4 regions of the Huijunlia imazamoxiresistens genome follow, and region 1 is predicted to be linked to each of the others. Evidence: riboswitches for the same ligand, from Rfam matches in the RefSeq annotation. Region 1 holds a riboswitch; each other region holds the start of a gene.
What was found. Region 1 has a riboswitch for cobalamin ahead of V9K67_RS24315 (ABC transporter substrate-binding protein). Riboswitches for the same ligand answer to the same signal wherever they lie in the genome.

Region 1 (4,389 bases):
AGGCGCAGAACATGTCGCTGAACAGCTATGCCACTCCCGAAGGCCTGGAGATCGGAAGAGCACAGGCCGTGCAGGCCGAAGCTGCCGGTATACCCTGCCATACGGATATGAACCCCGTGCTGCTCAAACCCACTACCGACCAAAGTGCCCAGGTCATCGTCAACGGCAAGCCCGTGGGCAACCAGTCGGCCTACGAATACTTTACCTCCAACGACCGGCATAGCCTTTTTGCCGCCGTCACCCGGGCCTACGACCGGCTGGCAGGGCGCTTTGCGCCCATTGTGCTGGAGGGTGCCGGCAGTATATCCGAAATCAACCTGAAGGCCCGCGACATCACCAACCTGCGCATGGCCCTGCATGCCGGCGCCGCCACCTACCTGGTCGGCGATATCGACCGGGGCGGCATCTTCGGCAGCCTGTACGGCACCATGGCCCTGCTGACACCCGAAGAACGCAGCTGCATCAAAGGCATCATCGTCAACAAGTTCCGCGGCGACAGCCGCCTGTTTGAAGACGGCCGGAAAATGCTCGAAGACCTCTGCGGGGTGCCGGTGCTGGGCGTGCTGCCCTACTTCCGCGACATCTTTATCGAAGAAGAGGATTCCGTGGCCCTGAAGCACAAGCAAAACAGCCCGGTGGAAGGAAGGGTGAACGTGGCGGTGATTCTTTTGAACCACCTGTCCAATTTTACCGATTTCGATTGTTTGGAAAAAGACCCAAGGGTCAACTTGTATTACACCAACCTGCCGGCGGAGATCGCCCAGTCCGATATCATCATCCTTCCCGGCAGCAAGAACACGCTGGCCGACCTGGCGGTGCTGAAAAGCAGCGGCACGGCGGCGGCCATCTGCCGGGCCCAGCGCGAAGGCAGGACGGTGATCGGCATTTGCGGCGGCTACCAGATGATGGGCGAAACGGTGGCGGATCCGCTGGGCGTGGAAAGCGCCCTGGGCAAAGTAGCCGGCCTGGGCCTGCTGCCCGTGCGCACCGTGCTGGGCGCGCAAAAGACCACGCTGCAGCAACGTTTCCGCTACCGGAATTTTGACGAAGCCTGCACCGGCTACGAGATCCATATGGGCTTGACGGAAGCCCCGGGACTGGAGCCCGTAGCGCATTTCCCGGATGGCCGCACCGACGGCGCCTGGCTGCACCCGAAATGCTGGGGCACCTACCTGCACGGCATCCTCGATAACGAAGCCGTTCGCAACGACCTGCTGGCGCCGTATACCGATGCTGCTGCCCGCCCGTTCGACTACCGCCGGTTCCGCGAAGAACAATACGACAAGCTGGCCGCCCTGATGCGCGAACACATCGACATGAAGCTTGTGTACCAGCACCTGAAACGGTAAACAGGCCGGTCGCTTCCGATTTATCCGTAGCTTTGCGGCCGAAGGTAGCACCCCTCAATGCTTTAATAGGGAATCCGGTGCAATTCCGGAACAGTCTCCGCTGCTGTAACCTCCATCACCAGGAACCGGCGCCACCCGCTCCACTGTCCCGCCTTAGGCGTGATGGGAAGGAGGCCGATTCCGGAGGAAGTCAGAAGACCTGCCTGAACAACCATATTTACGCAACGCTTTCGGAAGAAAGGCAAAAAGCTGTCATGAATCCACGCAGGTATATCACTGCCGGCAGGAAAACCATTTTCCTTCCCGGCCTTACGAGCGCCTTCCGGCGCACCGCTTTTCTACTTCTTTTATGGGTGGGCATATTGCTGTCTTCCTGCACCACTTCTACCCGGCCGCCGGCGGCCGCCCCTGCCGCCGATACCGGTGCGGCCTTTACGGAAAGCGCAACGGTGCACTATGCCAAAGGTTTTACCCTCGAATACTTCGACCACTACAAGGTGGCCCGGATCCTGAACCGCTTTTCCGACCGGGGCGACACCCTGCTCTACTACCTCGTGCAACGGGGCACTCCGGCTCCCGCCCTGCCTGCCGGCGCGCAGGTGATCGAGATCCCTGTCCGCAAAATGATCGTCACCTCCTCCATGCACATCGGCCTGGCGGAATATGCCGATGCCGCCGCCGCCATCATCGGCCTGGCCGACTTTAAATACGTCTCCTCCCCCACGGTGCGGAAAAACATGGCCGCGGGCAAGGTGGTGGAAGCCGGCGTGGAAGGGGCGCTGAACGACGAGCTGGCGATCTCCCTGCAACCCGGCCTGGTGATGACCACCGGCAACCCCGATTCGCGCTTCAGCCGCTACCGGACGCTGATCGATGCCGGCCTGCCGGTGATGATCAACTCGGAATGGCTGGAGACCGATCCGCTCGGCCGTTCGGAATGGGTAAAGCTGGTGGCCGCCCTGACCAACCAGGAAGCCCTGGTCAATAAAAAATTTGAAGCCGCCGTTACAGAATACCAGCGCCTGAAAGCACTTGCAGCCGGGGCTACGCAAAAGCCCTCGGCGATCGTGGGCCTGCCCTTCAAAGGCACCTGGTACGTGCCGGACGGCGACAGCTACATGACGAAGTTTTTACTGGACGCCGGCGGCAGCTACCACTGGTCCGATAAAAAAGGCACCGGCAGCATTCCCCTGAGCTTCGAAGCGGTGGCGCCCGTGGCGCTGACGGCCGACTTCTGGTTCCACCCCAGCGCCCTGCATACGAAAGCCGATATAACGGCGGCGGACAACCGTTATGCGCAGTTCCGGCCTTTCCTGAAAGGAACGATCTACAACAACAACAAACGGGAGAACGACATCGGCGCCAACGACTTTTGGGAATCCGGCGCCGTGAACCCGCAGCTGATCCTGGCGGACCTTATAAAAATCCTGCACCCGGAACTGCTGCCCGGCCACCAACTTTATTACTACAAACAGCTACCTTGATGCAAGCAGACCTCGTTGCGCGAAGCGCCGGCCAACCTCCTGCCGCCTCGCTGGGAAAACTGACCCTGCTGGCTGCCCTGCTGCCGGTGCTCTTTCTCCTGGACGTTGCCCTGGGCTCCGTCGCTATTCCCTGGCCGGCGGTACTGGATATTGTCCTGGGCAAGGAAACGGGCAATCCGTCCTGGGTATACATTATCGAGCAGATCCGCATCCCCAAGGCGGTGACGGCGGTGCTGGTCGGCTGCGGCCTGTCGGTCAGCGGCCTGCAGATGCAGACCCTGTTCCGCAACCCCCTGGCCGGCCCCTCGGTGCTGGGCGTGACCGCCGGCGCCAGCCTGGGCGTGGCCCTGGTGATGCTTTCCGCCGGCAGCATCACCACCTTGTATACCATCAAAGAGCTGGGCATTTCGGGCAGCTGGCTGGTGATCGGCGCTTCGGCGGCGGGTGCCGCCCTTATCATGCTGCTGATCGTGGCCATTTCGGCCCGCCTGCGCGACAACGTCATCATGCTGATCGTGGGCGTGATGATCGGCAACATCACCCTTTCGGTGATCAGCATCTGGCAGTATTTCAGCGCGCCGGAACAGGTAAAGGATTACCTGCTGTGGACCTTCGGCTCGCTGGGCGGCGTGTCGGGCAGCCAGCTGTACCTGCTGGCGGTGGTGGTGGCCCTGGGGCTGGCGGTGTCGTTCGCTTCTTCCAAACTACTCGATACCCTGCTGCTGGGCGAGCAATATGCCCGCAGCATGGGCCTGACCGTGGGGCGCGCCCGCCTGCTGATCATCATCAGCACCAGCCTGCTGGCGGGCTGCGTGACCGCCTTTTGCGGCCCCATCGGCTTCGTGGGCATCGCCGTGCCGCACCTGGCCCGGTCGCTCTTCCACACCTCGGACCACCGCAAGCTGATCCCGCTTTGCTGCCTCATCGGCACTTCGCTGATGCTGGCCTGCGACATCATCGCCCAGCTGCCGGGCAGCCAGTCGGTGCTGCCCATCAACGTGATTACGGCCCTGGTCGGCTCGCCGGTGGTCATCTGGATCATTATGAGCCGCAACAACCTAAAAGGGAATTTCTGATGGCGCACCCCCCACCCCTACTCCACACACACGACCTCGGCATCGGCTATAGAGCCGGGAATAAAGGCGTCAAAACGCTGGCGGCCCACCTGCAGCTGGAAATGGATCCCGGGCAGCTGATCTGCCTGCTGGGACCCAACGGCGCGGGCAAGTCGACCCTCATCCGCACCCTGGCGGGCCTGCAGCCCGCCCTGGCCGGAACGGTGGCCATCGGCGGCCGGGCGCTGGCGAACCTGAAGCCGGGCGAACGGGCACGGCTGCTGAGCATCGTGCTGACCGAACGGGTGCGCTCGGGCAACCTGAACGTTTCGTCCATCATCGCCCTGGGGCGCTACCCGCACACCAACTGGCTGGGCACCCTGGCGCCCCGCGACCGCGAAATGGTGCAATGGGCCATGGATACCACCGGCACGGCCGCCTTTGCCCAACGCCGCCTGGAACAGCTCAGCGACGGCGAGGCCCAGAAGGTAATGCTGGCGC
Region 2 (4,389 bases), on a different contig from region 1:
GGGTGCCGGCATTAAAGAGCGTAGGGGTGGCATGGGTAAACCAGTGCTCGCTGAGGAGGTGGTAGGTCTGGAGCACGCTGTCCAGGTCGGACTTATGAATGCCGAGGGCCACCCGCATGTACATGTGCTGGGGACGTTCGGCAATCTCCCCGTCGATGCGCAGCAGGTACGACTTTTCCAGGGTTTTGAAGCCGAAATAATCGAAGGCGTAGTCGCGGTCGTAGATGATGACGCTGTCCAGCCATTCGGCATGCGTATCAATGAGGACCATCACGTCGTCGGCGATCAGTGGCATTTTGCGGCCGGTGGCCTTGTCGGTATACGCATAGAGCTTGCGCATGGTGTCCGAGAACGATTTTACCGTGTTCTTGTGCAGGTTGCTCACGGCAATGCGGGAGGCCAGGATAGCGTAGTCGGGATGGGTGGCCGTCAGCGAAGCCGCCACCTCCGCCGCCAGGTTGTCCAGCTCCGTGGTGTGCACGCCTTCGTAAATGCCTTCAATGGTTTTCTTGGCCACGTCGATGGGATGCACCATCGGGCTCAGGCCGTACGACAGTTTTTTAATGCGGGCCGTCACTTTATCGAATTGAATGGGTTCTTTCCGCCCACTCCGCTTAATTACATAGCTCATAATTATATTTTAAGGGGTGAGGCGTTAGAAATCTTCTTCCAAAGAAAAGGCCTGGCTTTCCTTGGCGGCCATGACGCCGGCTTTCTGGTAGTCGCCGACGCGTTTTTCAAAAAAGTTCGTTTTGCCCTGCAGCGAGATCATTTCCATGAAGTCGAAGGGATTGGCGGCGCCATACACCTTGGGATATCCCAGCTCGGAAATCCAGCGGTCGGCCACGAACTCGATATATTGCTGCATGAGGCGGGCGTTCATGCCGATCAGGTCTACCGGCAGCGCCTCGGTGATGAATTCCTTTTCGATGGCAACGGCATCGGTGATGATGGCGTACACCTCTTCCCGCGACAGCTGTTGCTGCAGCATGCCGTATAACAGGCAGGCAAACTCGCAGTGCAGGCCTTCGTCGCGGCTAATGAGCTCGTTGCTGAAGGTCAGCCCCGGCATCAGCCCCCGTTTGCGCAGCCAGAAGAGCGAACAGAAGCTGCCGCTGAAGAAGATGCCTTCGACGGCGGCGAAGGCCACCAGCCGCTGGGCGAAGCTGCCATTGGTGATCCAGCGCAGGGCCCATTCAGCCTTTTTGGTTACGGCCGGCACGGTTTCCATGGCATGGAACAGGCGGTGCTTTTCTTTAGGATCGCTGATGTAGGTGTCGATCAGCAGGGCGTAGGTTTCGCTGTGAATATTTTCCATCATGATCTGGAAACCGTAAAAGCAGCGGGCTTCGGGCAACTGCACCTCGCTCATGAAATTCACGGCCAGGTTTTCGTTGACGATGCCGTCGCTGGCGGCAAAGAAGGCCAGCACGTGCGAAATGAAATGGCGCTCGCCATCGTTCAGGGTTTCCCAGTCTTTAAGGTCTCCGCTCAGGTCGATCTCCTCGGCCGTCCAGAAGCTGGCCTCGTGGCGCTTGTAATGTTCCCATACTTTAGGGTAGTTGATGGGAAGCAGGACAAAGCGTTCCTTGTTCTCTTTTAAAAGTACTTCGTTCTCCGGCTGCATAGCTATAGTTTAAAAAATGGAGCAATAAGCCTTCGGAAAAAGAAATAAGGGCTGAAACAGCGCGGGGATACCCTGCGGATTGGTCCAGTTCAATGCCTTTCTCCCGAAAGCGATGAAACAGAAAGCCGATCCTGGCAGGTCTTCTGGCTTGCTCCATTGTCCAGGGCCTTCCCATCCCGCCGGAGGCGAAACAGTGACCGTCTGTGTTCTGAACAATGCTAAGGAGCTTACAGCTACGGGGATAGCGCCGGATTTGCACCGGACTTCCCTTTTAATACGTATCACCTGTGGCGATAGCGTAACCAAAATCTGCCTGCAAGATACAGCGGAGGAGAGCTGGAAGCATAAAGTTGTTTTCCACGGGGTTATCCACGTAGTGTTAATAACAGGTGAAGAGGGCAAATACAAGAAACGCTTCGCCTGAAGCAAAGTGCAGTTTACTTTCCCGCCACTTCGGCATTGACCTGGGCGAACTTCTGCAGGAGGGTTTTTATTTTCTGGGCGGCGGCTTCCGCCGAAAGAAGCCGGTTGTTGTACTGATCCGATAATTCATCCAAATGCTGGTGCAGCACCTTGTTGTCAACCTTTGCCTGCAGGCTTACCCGGTTGCCCCCGGTCAGCAGCTGCTGCCATTCGGTGCGTACCAGCCCCCAGAAGGCGCTGTGCTGCTGCCACCACTGTAAGGCATAGGCGCACTTTTCCTTATTGGCCCGGGTATAAATGTTATAGCCCTTTTCCTGGGCAATGACGTGGTCGCCGCCCGACTGCCGGCGGATCTTGTCGTTGTCCTGCTCGTGGGTCCAGCCGCTGTCGGTCAGCACCAGGCGATTGCCGCGACGCAGGATGTCGTAGTCGTTGCGCACGGTGTACTCGCGGCGGGGCAGCGGCGCAGCAACGGTGCTCTGCCAGAAGACCTTGCCGTCGGTGGCCACCCATTCGCTGATGCCCTGGTAACGGGGCGCATCGTCCACCTCCCAGACAGTCTGCGTCCACCGGCCCTTGTAGGCGGCCGGCAAAAGCTGCTGCCTCACCCATTTTTTCGCGCCTTCGTACTTCCACAGGTAGGGTTGCTCGAATTCCCAGTCTTCCCGCCAGTGCTTGATTACCGTGGTATCGTCGAGGATCAGCAGGTGCTGGATCACCACCCTGCGGGCAGAGGCTTCAATGGGCAGGGCCAGCTCCCGGGCGCCCATCTGCTCCCGCGGATGAAATTTGTAGTTGGGATCAGGAGCAAAGGTTTCGGCATATTTGAATTCCACATCAAAGCAACCGCACAGCTTGTCAATATTTTCCCGCCCGCCCTGCAACTGGGCGCGGGCCGGCAAAGCTGCCAACAGCAGGAAAAGGAAGCGGCAGATCTCTTTCATGGCGTTCAGGTTTTTTTGGTGGAGAAGAACGAAACAACCAAACCTGCCGCATAATTCCTGCCAGCCTCACCCTGCCCCTTATACCAGGCCGAACTGGCGGAAGTGGTGGGTAAAATGCTTGCCGTGGAAGTGGACCCATCCCTTATGGTCCAGGGGGCCGAAGCGGGGGTGGGTGCTGGTGCCCCCGGGCTGGGCCGCAAAGTAGCGCTCGAAAGCGTCCAGCTCGGCGTTCAGCTGGCTGATCGCCTCCTGCAGGCTGGGCCACTCAAAGGGAGCGGGCCCCTCACCCAGCAGCGGCGTTTTCATGCCTTTGGGCAAGTCGGCGTCCACGAATAGGTAGGTTTGCCGGGCGGCCAGGGTTTCCTCGTCGGACAGCCGCTGGGCCATGATGCGTTTGCCATTGGAAATTTGCACCGTGGTGGCCAGGTGTTCCACCATGTTCTGGGGCCGCATAACGCCCCAGGCGGGCAGGCTTTCTTCGGTCAGGCGCTGCAGCAGCGCATTCAGGTCCGTACGGTTCGTGATATCCACTTTCATCGGTACTCCGTGTTTTTAGGAACTGCAAAGATGCCTTTTCTTTCCGGCCTTCCGCTCACAATGTTGCGGATCATGCCCCGGAAAATAAAGCCGTGGAAGGGCAACACCGCGTACCAGTACAGCCGGCCGGCCACACCCAGCGGCCGGAAGGTGGCCGTTTGCGTCAGCACCCCGTCTTCGCCCAGGCGGAACTCCAGCCAGGCCTCCCCCGGCACCTTCATCTCGGCATACAGCAGCAGCCGTTTGTCTTCGCGGGAGGCCACCAGCACGCGCCAGAAATCCAGGGCGTCGCCGGGCCGGATGTCGGTAGCGCTTTTGCGCCCCCGCCGCAGGCCGACCCCGCCTACCAGCTGGTCCATAAATCCCCGCACCTCCCAGAGCCAGTCCCCATAGTACCAGCCGGTCTTTCCCCCGATCTGCCAGATGCGGTCGAGCACCTGTTCCCCGTCGCCCACCTTTTCGCGGCGCACATCCTTGAAGCAACCGTTCACCGGCACTTCTATAAAGGCGGAAATGCCTTTTTGAAAAATTTTACTGGACTGGGCGTCCTTCCAGCTCGAAACCACCTGGTTCTGCTCGATCTTGTCAAAGGCCATGCGGATGGCCTCGTCGTAGCCGATCAGCGAAATGCCCAGGCGCCCGGCCAGGTCGTTCGGCCGGCACACCACTTCCACCTTCATGCTGTTGACCAGGTTGCGGGCCAGCGCATAGGAGGTGGAGGTAACGAAATAGAGCCAGTAAGAAGACAGGCGGGGCGTCAGCACGGGCACCATCAGGATGCGCCGCTTCAGGCCCCTTACCCCTGCAAAGCGCAACAGCATGTCCTTATAGCTGATAATTTCCGGCCCCCCGATATCG
Region 3 (4,389 bases), on a different contig from region 1:
GGCCCGAAAAAACCGGGCCGCACAGTTCGCAAAACCAGAAGCCCATGTTCGCCGGCGCCGGCTGGGCCGAAAAGCAATTGTCCTTCTGCTCCTTCGGGGCCTGGTACTGCCGCAGCACCTTTTCGCCTACCTGGAAGGGGACGGGTTTTTTGAAAATAGGGCCGTCGAAAACGAAGGTGTGGAACTCGCCGTTCTCGCCGCAGGGATCCACGCCCGGAGGCAGGTCGTTGAGGAAGTCCCGGTCGATGATGCGGCCGGCAAAGCTGGCGTCCAGCACTTCGGCCTTCGTGCACACGACCACCGTTTTAAAGCCCAGGGAAAGGAATTCCTCCATCAGCTCGCGGGTATTGCGCTTCCATAGCGGGAACACCGCCTGCAGGCCGGCTTTCGCCAGCTGGGTTTCTCGGTAGGCCCGCAGGTCCTCCAGGAAAATATCGCCGAAGAACGAATGGGTAAAGCCTTCCTGCAGGAGACCGGTGACGGTTTGTTCCATCTGCTGTTCGTATACGCTCATGGAGGGCTGGTCGGGCAGCACCAGCTTTTGCAGCGGCAGCCCGATGGCGGCGGCCTGCTGCTCCAGCAGCTCCTCGCGTACACCGTGCATGGATATGCGCCGGTATTGGGCATTGACGCTGGTCAGCAGCTTTTCGATGGCGTAGTTGCTGTCCTGAAGTGCATGATACAGGGCGAGCGCGCTGTCCTTGCCGCCGCTCCAGTTGAAGTAAGATTTATGGGCCATGGAATACAAGTTTACGGGTTTACGGGTTTACGGGTTGCGGGGAAAGTTGAATTTAGTTTTCCATAGAAACAAATAAAGGAAAGCCCGGGCTTTCCTTTATTTGTTGGTGAAGGTTGCGCTTTTGACTTATAAGCTGATGCTGATACCGCCGGATACCAAAAAGGGGATGGAGTTGTACCCGTAAACGGTGAAGAATTTCTTATCCGTGAGGTTTTTGGCATCGGCAAACACTTTCAGGTAGCTTACCGGCTTGTATTCGGCGTAGGCATTCAGGATGCAGAAAGGATCCAGTGAAACGTCCTTGGCCATATAGCCGCCCAGGTCCATGCGCTTGCTTTCGTAATGGGCCGACAGACTTACAAAGAACTGGTCTGCCGGCTGGAAGCCCAGGGTGATATTGGCCGTATGCTCGGGCCTTCTTAAGCCGTACCGGTAGGCGGTATCTTTATAGGTGATGCGGTGCTGCGACTGCTCCTTTACTTTCAGCCAGGTATAGTTAGCGTTTACACTTACCCGTTTGCCCAGCTGAAGCTTGTTCTCGAACTCCAGGCCATAGGCTTCCTGGTGGCTGATATTGAAATATTTATTCTTCGTGTAGTTGTAGTCCAGCGCATCGTCGGTTTCCCGGTTGAAGTACACCAGGCGGGTATTGACCATGTGGTTGGTAAACTGTGCGCCCGCTTCGTAGTGCAGCGACTTCTCGGGTTTCAGCGAATCGGTACCATACCTCGAATACAGCTGGTACAGCGTCGGCGCCTTAAAGCCGGTGGAAACGGAGGCCAGCAGCTTTACTTTTTGCGCGATCACGTACGAGGGGTTAAAGGTGTAGGTATAGTTGCTGCCGTAAGCGGAGTGGGTGTTGAGGCGCCCGCCCAGTTCGGCATTCAGTCCCCAGTTGCTGGTATAAAACAGCGAACTGTAGATGGAGGTCTGGCTGGCTTTCTTTTCCGCCAGCGGGTCCACATAATCGGGATAGGGGGGGAAGATGGACAGCAGCTTTTTGCTCATGAAGGCGGCGCGGTGGTCGGCACCCTGCAGCAGGGTAAAGCCCTTGCCCAGGTTAAAGGAGCCGTACAGTTCCACAAACTGGGTCTGGGCTTTATAGCTGTCGTCCAGGTAGGCCTTGAAGTTATCGGAGCTGTCGTTGAGGAAGGTGCGGTTGCCCTGGTTGTACAAATAATTGCCGGTTACCGTTGCGGCAGGCAGCTTGTATACAAAGCCGCCGCCGGCCATCAGGGTTTTGCTGCGGAAGGAATAATCCCGGTCATCGCTGAAGGCGCTGTTGTCGATCTCGTTCACGTACCCGCTGTACTGCGTGAAGCTTTTCAGGGTAAGTTCCCTGGTGGCGTTCCAGGTCAGGTTGGCCGTTGCCACGTCGCCATTATAGCCATCGTTGTCGAACTTCTTTTTGCCGCTGCTGTCCCAGGCAGAGGAAAAGCCGTTGGTATACAGCTTGGCATACCGGACATTGTAGGTCAGCTGGTTGGCCAGTTTGCCGTATACCTGGGCGTTCCCGTTCAGGTAGCCCCGGTTGCCGGCGACTGCGGTGGCTTTCATATTTACCGGTTTGCTGATATCGGTTTTGGTGGTGATAATGTTGATCACCCCGGCCACTGCGTCGGAGCCGTAGAGGGTGGACTGCGAGCCCTTGCAGATCTCGATCTCCTCGATGTTGCCGATGGCCAGCAGGTTGATGTCGAACTCGTTGTTGATCAGGGAAGGATCGCTGACCGGCACGCCATCAATGGTAATAAGGGTACGGCCCGAAGCGGCGCCCCGCAGGAAGATGCTTTGGTTGGTACCCAGGTTGTTCAGGGCGCCGGCAATGTTCAGGCCCGCCTGTTCGTTCAGTACCTGCCCCAGGGTCTTGCCGGTGCTTTTTTCCAGCTGGCTGCGGGAAATGACCGTAATGACCTTGCCGGTCTGGCTTTGCTTGACAGGGTACTTGTTGGCGGTCAGTACTACTTCGTCCAGTGATTTTACCAGGCTGTCTTTTTGCGCTTGCGCCCAACTGCAGAAAAGGATTGCAGTCACAAGAAGTGCGTTCTTTTTCATTTCTTTTTTGATTGTGACTGCCTTCGGAAAAAGGTAAGGTAGAAATATAACTGACCCGGGATGCTAGTTACATTCCATGCTCTTCACCCGAAAGCATTAATGATAAATGGCAAGAGGCAGGTCTTCTGGCTCGGTTCCCTGCTAAAGCCTTCCCATTCCGCAGGAGGCGGAACAGTGGCCTTTTTTTAGCAGGCTGCGGTAGATGTGCACTAAGCGGAAGTGCGCACTGCGCGCTACTTACTTTACACTACTCGCTGAACCTTACAGCTACGGGGATAGCGCCGGACTCACACCGGACTTCCCATTTTAATCTCCCGCCGGAAGCGGAGAGAACCCATTGCGGCCGCAAAAGTAGGCAAGAAAACCGGCCCTCAAAATCTTTTTGCGGCTTCCCGTCCGGTCAAAAAATCTTTCCCAAAAGGTTTTTGGCGTTGCGCTATTCGGCACCTTTGCTGTTATTTTCGCTGAATGAGAAAGCAACAAATTGCCTTTGCGGCGCTGTTGGCGCTTTTTTCGCCCCTCCTTGGTTCCGCCCAGGAAAAGTGGGACCTGAAGCAATGTGTGGAGTACGCCCTGTCGAATAACCTATCGGTACAGCAGCAGGACGTACAGGCCCGGCTCGAGCAACTGACCCTGGAGCAAAGCCGGCTGGCCCGGTATCCTTCCCTGCATTTTACCAACAACACCGGCCTCAATACCGGCCGCTCCATCGACCGCACCACCAACCAGTTTACCACCCAAAGCATTTTCTATTCGGGCTTCTCGCTGCAAAGCAGCGTGGAGGTATTTAACTTCCACCGCCAGCAGCATACCATTGCCGCCAACCGCTTTGCCGCCGAAGCGGCCACGGCCACGGTAGACAAGGTCCGGAACGACGTGGCCCTGAACGTGGCCGGCGCCTACCTGCAGATCCTGCTCAACCACCAGCAGGTGGAGATCAGCCAGGTGCAGGTGCAGCAAACCGCCGCCCAGCTTTCCAATACCCGCAAGCAGGTGGAAGCCGGCTCGGTGCCCGAGCTCAACGCCGCCCAGCTGGAAGCGCAACTGGCCCAGGACAGCGCCACCCTCATTACGACCCAGGGTGCCGAAACCCAGTCGCTGCTGTACCTGAAGGCCCTCCTGAGCATGGATGCGGGCCAGCCCTTCGCCATTGCCACCCCCCCGGTAGCACTCATTCCGCTGGAGCCCCTCGCCAGCCTGCAACCCGAGGCAGTGTACCAGCAGGCCCTGGCCAACCTGCCGCAGCAACGGGCCAACCGCCTGCGCCTGCTGGCGGCCCAACGAAGCGTGGCGGCGGCCCGCGGCGCTATGTACCCCTCCCTGTCGCTGGGCGCCAACCTGCAGACGAACTATTCCACGGCCCGCAACCAGGCCCTGGCCCTGGAGCCCCTGACCCGCACCGATACCATCGGCAAGGTGTCCGGCTCCAACGCCCCCGTCCTGACCACCGTGCGGGTGCCCCAGTACACCTACTACGCCGACCCCTTCGGCACCCAGTTTTCCAATAACTTCGGCAACGGCGTCGGCCTCAGCCTGTCGGTTCCCATTTTTAACGGCGGCGCCGCCCGCACCGGCTGGCAACGGGCCAAACTGAA
Region 4 (4,389 bases), on a different contig from region 1:
CAGGACCTGGCGGCGCTGAACCTGTGGAACAATGACATGAAGAACCGCATCATTGCCGCCAACGGTTCCATTCAACATATTCCCGGTATCCCGGCCCAGCTGAAAGAGTTGTACAAGACTGTCTGGGAGATCCGCCAGCGGGCGCTGATCGACATGGCGGCCGACCGGGGCGCGTTCATCTGCCAGTCGCAGTCGCTGAACCTGTTCGTGGACAGTCCTTCGGCCGCCAAACTCACCTCCATGCACTTTTATGCCTGGAAGAAGGGCCTCAAAACCGGCATGTACTACCTGCGTACCCAGGCCGCCGCCCAGGCCGTGCAGTTTACGGTGGAAAAGCAGGGCGGCAGCGCCGTGGAGCCCGTGCTGCCCGGCCAGCCGACGCGCGAAATGGCAACGGTGGTGCCCCTCAACGAAGCCTCCTTCCCGGAAGGAGCAGCCTGTTCGATGCAGGACGGCTGCCTAAGCTGTGGCTCGTAGAAAGGGAGCCGCATCCTGTTTTCGGCCTTCTGCCCTTCTTCGAATACCTGAAGAACGGCAGAAGGCCGTTTTTATAGATTAGGGATGTCGCCTGTAAAATCCAGTTGCCTTCCATGGTAATTTTGTGGTCAACAGGTTATTGCTTATGTCGGATATTTTGAAAAAGCATATTGAAAAGTTTATTGCCGTCAATGAACAGGATTACGCAAATATCCTGTCGTATTTCCAGCCCCTGAAAGTTGCTAAAAAGCAGAACCTGCTGGTGGAAGGGAAGGTGTGCAAGTCCAATTACTTCGTGGAGAAGGGTTGTTTGCGCCTTTTTTTTATCAACGAAAAAGGAGTGGAGCAAACCATACAGTTTGCCCTGGAGCACTGGTGGATGGCCGATTTTACGTCCTTTTCCACGCAACAGCCTTCCGAATATTATATCCAGGCGGTGGAAACCTCCGGGGTGCTGGCCCTGGAGTATGCCGCCCAGGAAGAAATGCTGCAGCGGTTCCCGCAAATGGAACGGTATTTCCGCCTGGTGCACCAGCGGGCGCATGCCGCTTACCAGTTCCGCATCCGGGGCCTGTATTATTTGTCCCGCGAGGAGCTGTTTCACCAGTTCAATGAAAAGTATCCCGAGTTCGTGCAGCGGGTGCCCCAATACCTGCTGGCTTCGTTCCTGGGCTTCACCCCGGAATACCTGAGTGAGATCCGCAGGAAGAAGCGTTCTTAAACTGGTTTAAGCAATCGGGCGGGGGAGGGGTTTTAGCTTTGCTCCATCCAAAAAATAAAAGCAAAATGGAACAAAGATTCAACTTTCAGCAATCCCATCCCGAAGCGTATAAGGCCCTCTACCACCTGAGTGTTATTACCGCCAAATCCTCCCTGACGCCCATACAAAGGGAATTGATCAAGATCCGGGCATCGCAGATCAACGGCTGTGCCTTCTGTATCGATATGCACACCAAAGAAGCGCTTCAAATTGGCGAAACGCAACAGCGGATCTTCCTGTTGAATGCCTGGCGCGAAACCGATTTGTTTACCGAAGAAGAAAAGGCGCTGCTGGCCGTGACGGAAGAAGTGACCCTCCTCCACCAGAAAGGTATTTCGGATGCTACCTACCGGCAGGCCGAAAAGTGCTTCAGCCCCCAGGTGATCGGCGACATCGTCCTGGCCACCCTGGTGATCAATTCCTGGAACCGCATTGCCGTCAGCTCGCTCCTGCCGGTGCCCCGGTAAACCCGGTAGATGTATCGGCAGATCAGGCCGCATAAAAAAACGCCTGAACCGGTGGTTCAGGCGTTTCGTTTGAATTTGGAACTTTAACGGTTACCGCCACCCTGGCTGCGTCCGCCGCCACCGGAGGATTGACCCCCTTTGCGGCCGGCTTCGCGCGCCTCTTCGGAATCGAATTCATGAGCGGTTCCCTTTTCATGGGCTGCTTTACCACCTTCACTGGCGATCTCTCTTTGTTTCTCCGGATCCATAGAGGCAAATCCTCTTTGCGAATTTCCTTGGTTTCCACCTTGATTACCTCCGCGGTTTCCGCCTCCTTGATTTCTTTCAGCCATAAAAACAAGTTTTTATTGTTAACAAATTTCTTGCGGTAAGCTAACCGGAAAATAGTGCCAATACGGCTTGGTTGCCCGGGCCGCTCTGTTCTTTTCCAGCTGTTCTTTATCCTTATAATAGCTTTAGGAAAACGGGGGCAAAACAGCGGAAAATTCCTGATCAGCAGACCTTCCGGCAGTCCTGACTATCTAAAGAAAAGTTGAAGTGTAGATTCTTTGAACAGGAGTTGTACAAAAAGTTGCATGGATGGGGCGACCTGCAGGACTTGTTTATTTTATGCACAGGAACGACTTTGGAAACTGGTTTTTATTAAGGTAACCGCCGGCGTGAATAACTCTCTTTGTTCAACTTTACTCCAGACGTATTTATACAAGTGGGTATCCTCCAAAGGAAGAATAAGTTCGGCGGGCGAATTTTTATAACAGCATTTAACTATTTTTGCCGCCTTAGCTCTTTGCGATCAACTTATCGGCGAAAAAGGTTTCCGGTGCTGAGCCGGAATGAAAAGGGAACCATGTGCGATTCATGGACTGTCCCGCAACTGTAAGTGCCCCCGACGTTTTTACCCCGCAATGCCCACTGTCCCGCTCCAGGCGCGATGGGAAGGGCGGTAAAAATGGCACAAGTCAGGAGACCTGCCTCTTTCGTTTTGACAATGCTTTCGTGGACTGAAGCAACTGCTCAAGCAGGATAAGTGCCTATTCAATTTAAAGGACGGGAGTTGCCGCCGGCAACGTCTTGCTTCCTGTTATTGCATGCGCATTTGTTGGCTCTTTCCCTGGAGCATTGTGGGTTTCATCTGCAAAGATTTTATTGAATCATTCAATTAAAATCAGACAAATGCAAACGCACAACCTGGGTTACCCGAGGATCGGTAACCGACGTGAACTGAAAAAAGCCTGCGAAGCCTACTGGGCAGGCACCCTCAACGACCAGCAACTCGAAGAAGCCGCCGCGGCCCTCCGCCGCCAAAACTGGCAAACGCAACAGGAGGCCGGTATCGACCTTCTTCCCTGCAACGATTTTTCCTTTTATGACCATGTGCTCGATACGGTCCTGATGACGGGCGCCGTCCCCGACCGGTTCCTCCTGCTGCAGGAACAGCGGCAGCTGTCGCCGACCGACCTGTTGTTTGCCCTGGCCCGCGGCTACCAGAAGGACGGCTTCGACCTCACCGCCCTGGAAATGACCAAGTGGTTCGATACCAACTACCACTACCTGGTACCCGAATTTACCGCCGGCCAGCAGTTCTCCCTTAATGCTGCCAAGGTGGTCCGGGAATATGCCGAAGCCGTGGCGCTGGGCGTTGCCGCCAAGCCGGTGCTGCTGGGCCCCGTCTCGTTCCTGCTGCTGGGCAAGGAAAAGGAAGACGGCTTCCACCGCCTGGAACTGCTCGACCGCCTGCTGCCCGTCTACATCGAGTTGCTGACCCAACTGAGCGCTGCCGGCGCCCACTACCTGCAGTTCGACGAGCCCTGCCTGTCCCTCGACCTGGACGAGCGGGAACGGGCCGCTTTTGCCAAAGTCTACACCACCCTCCACCGTTGCTTCCCGCAGCTGCATTTCCTGTTAGCCTCCTATTTCGACTGTTATGGCAGCAACCTGCCGCTGGCCCTGAGCCTGCCGGTACAAACCCTTCACCTCGACCTGGTCCGCTGTCCCGCGCAGCTCGACGACATCCTGGCTGCCGGCTTTGCCCACTCTGCAACCCAACTGTCGCTGGGCGTGGTGGATGGCCGCAACATCTGGATCAACGACTTCGAACAGTCGCTTACCTCCATCCGCAGGGCGGTGGAACACCTGGGCGCCGACCGGCTGTGGATCGCCCCTTCCTGCTCGCTGCTGCACGTGCCCTGCGACCTGGAGCTGGAGTCCAACGAAAAGACCCTGCCGGCAGAGGTGAAGTCCTGGCTGGCCTTTGCCAAACAAAAGCTGGAAGAGGTGGTGACCCTGAAACAACTGGCTGCCGGTGACGACAATGCCCGCGCCCGGGAACGCTGGCGGGCCAACGCCGCCGCCAACAAAAGCCGCCGGACCTCGCCGCTGACCCGGAATGCCGCCGTGCGGCAAAGGGTGGCGGGGTTGACGCCGCAGGACGACCGCCGCCGCAGTGCCTTTGCGGTGCGCCGGCCGCTGCAGCATGAAGCCCTGCGCCTGCCGCTCTTTCCCACTACCACCATCGGGTCCTTTCCCCAGACCGCCGAAGTGCGGAGCTGGCGGGCGCAGTGGAAAAAGGGCGCGTTGAGTGCGGAGGAATACGACCGCCGGATCGCCCGGGAAACCGAAAACGCCATCCGCTGGCAGGAGGAGATCGGCCTGGACGTGCTGGTGCACGGCGAATTCGAGCGCAAC

Region 2: linked by a shared signal. The riboswitch ahead of V9K67_RS08220 (ribonucleoside-diphosphate reductase small subunit) and the one ahead of V9K67_RS24315 (ABC transporter substrate-binding protein) in region 1 are both predicted to bind cobalamin.
Region 3: linked by a shared signal. The riboswitch ahead of V9K67_RS19965 (TonB-dependent receptor plug domain-containing protein) and the one ahead of V9K67_RS24315 (ABC transporter substrate-binding protein) in region 1 are both predicted to bind cobalamin.
Region 4: linked by a shared signal. The riboswitch ahead of metE (5-methyltetrahydropteroyltriglutamate--homocysteine S-methyltransferase) and the one ahead of V9K67_RS24315 (ABC transporter substrate-binding protein) in region 1 are both predicted to bind cobalamin.

The regions. Positions count from the first base shown of each region.
Region 1 is NZ_JBBBEI010000035.1:13,905-18,293, reverse strand. It holds gene V9K67_RS24320 (cobyric acid synthase) at 1-1,349, shown strand, start outside; cobalamin riboswitch at 1,375-1,570, shown strand; gene V9K67_RS24315 (ABC transporter substrate-binding protein) at 1,604-2,833, shown strand; gene V9K67_RS24310 (FecCD family ABC transporter permease) at 2,833-3,909, shown strand; gene V9K67_RS24305 (ABC transporter ATP-binding protein) at 3,909-4,389, shown strand, end outside.
Region 2 is NZ_JBBBEI010000005.1:197,074-201,462, reverse strand. It holds gene V9K67_RS08225 (ribonucleoside-diphosphate reductase subunit alpha) at 1-631, opposite strand, end outside; gene V9K67_RS08220 (ribonucleoside-diphosphate reductase small subunit) at 656-1,627, opposite strand; cobalamin riboswitch at 1,744-1,949, opposite strand; gene V9K67_RS08215 (DUF6607 family protein) at 2,065-2,994, opposite strand; gene V9K67_RS08210 (hypothetical protein) at 3,073-3,531, opposite strand; gene V9K67_RS08205 (SDR family oxidoreductase) at 3,528-4,389, opposite strand, start outside.
Region 3 is NZ_JBBBEI010000019.1:61,231-65,619, reverse strand. It holds gene V9K67_RS19970 (Dph6-related ATP pyrophosphatase) at 1-739, opposite strand, end outside; gene V9K67_RS19965 (TonB-dependent receptor plug domain-containing protein) at 866-2,773, opposite strand; cobalamin riboswitch at 2,893-3,147, opposite strand; gene V9K67_RS19960 (TolC family protein) at 3,263-4,389, shown strand, end outside.
Region 4 is NZ_JBBBEI010000005.1:202,755-207,143, forward strand. It holds gene V9K67_RS08225 (ribonucleoside-diphosphate reductase subunit alpha) at 1-477, shown strand, start outside; gene V9K67_RS08230 (Crp/Fnr family transcriptional regulator) at 623-1,198, shown strand; gene V9K67_RS08235 (carboxymuconolactone decarboxylase family protein) at 1,264-1,704, shown strand; gene V9K67_RS08240 (KGG domain-containing protein) at 1,788-2,036, opposite strand; cobalamin riboswitch at 2,499-2,694, shown strand; gene metE (5-methyltetrahydropteroyltriglutamate--homocysteine S-methyltransferase) at 2,878-4,389, shown strand, end outside.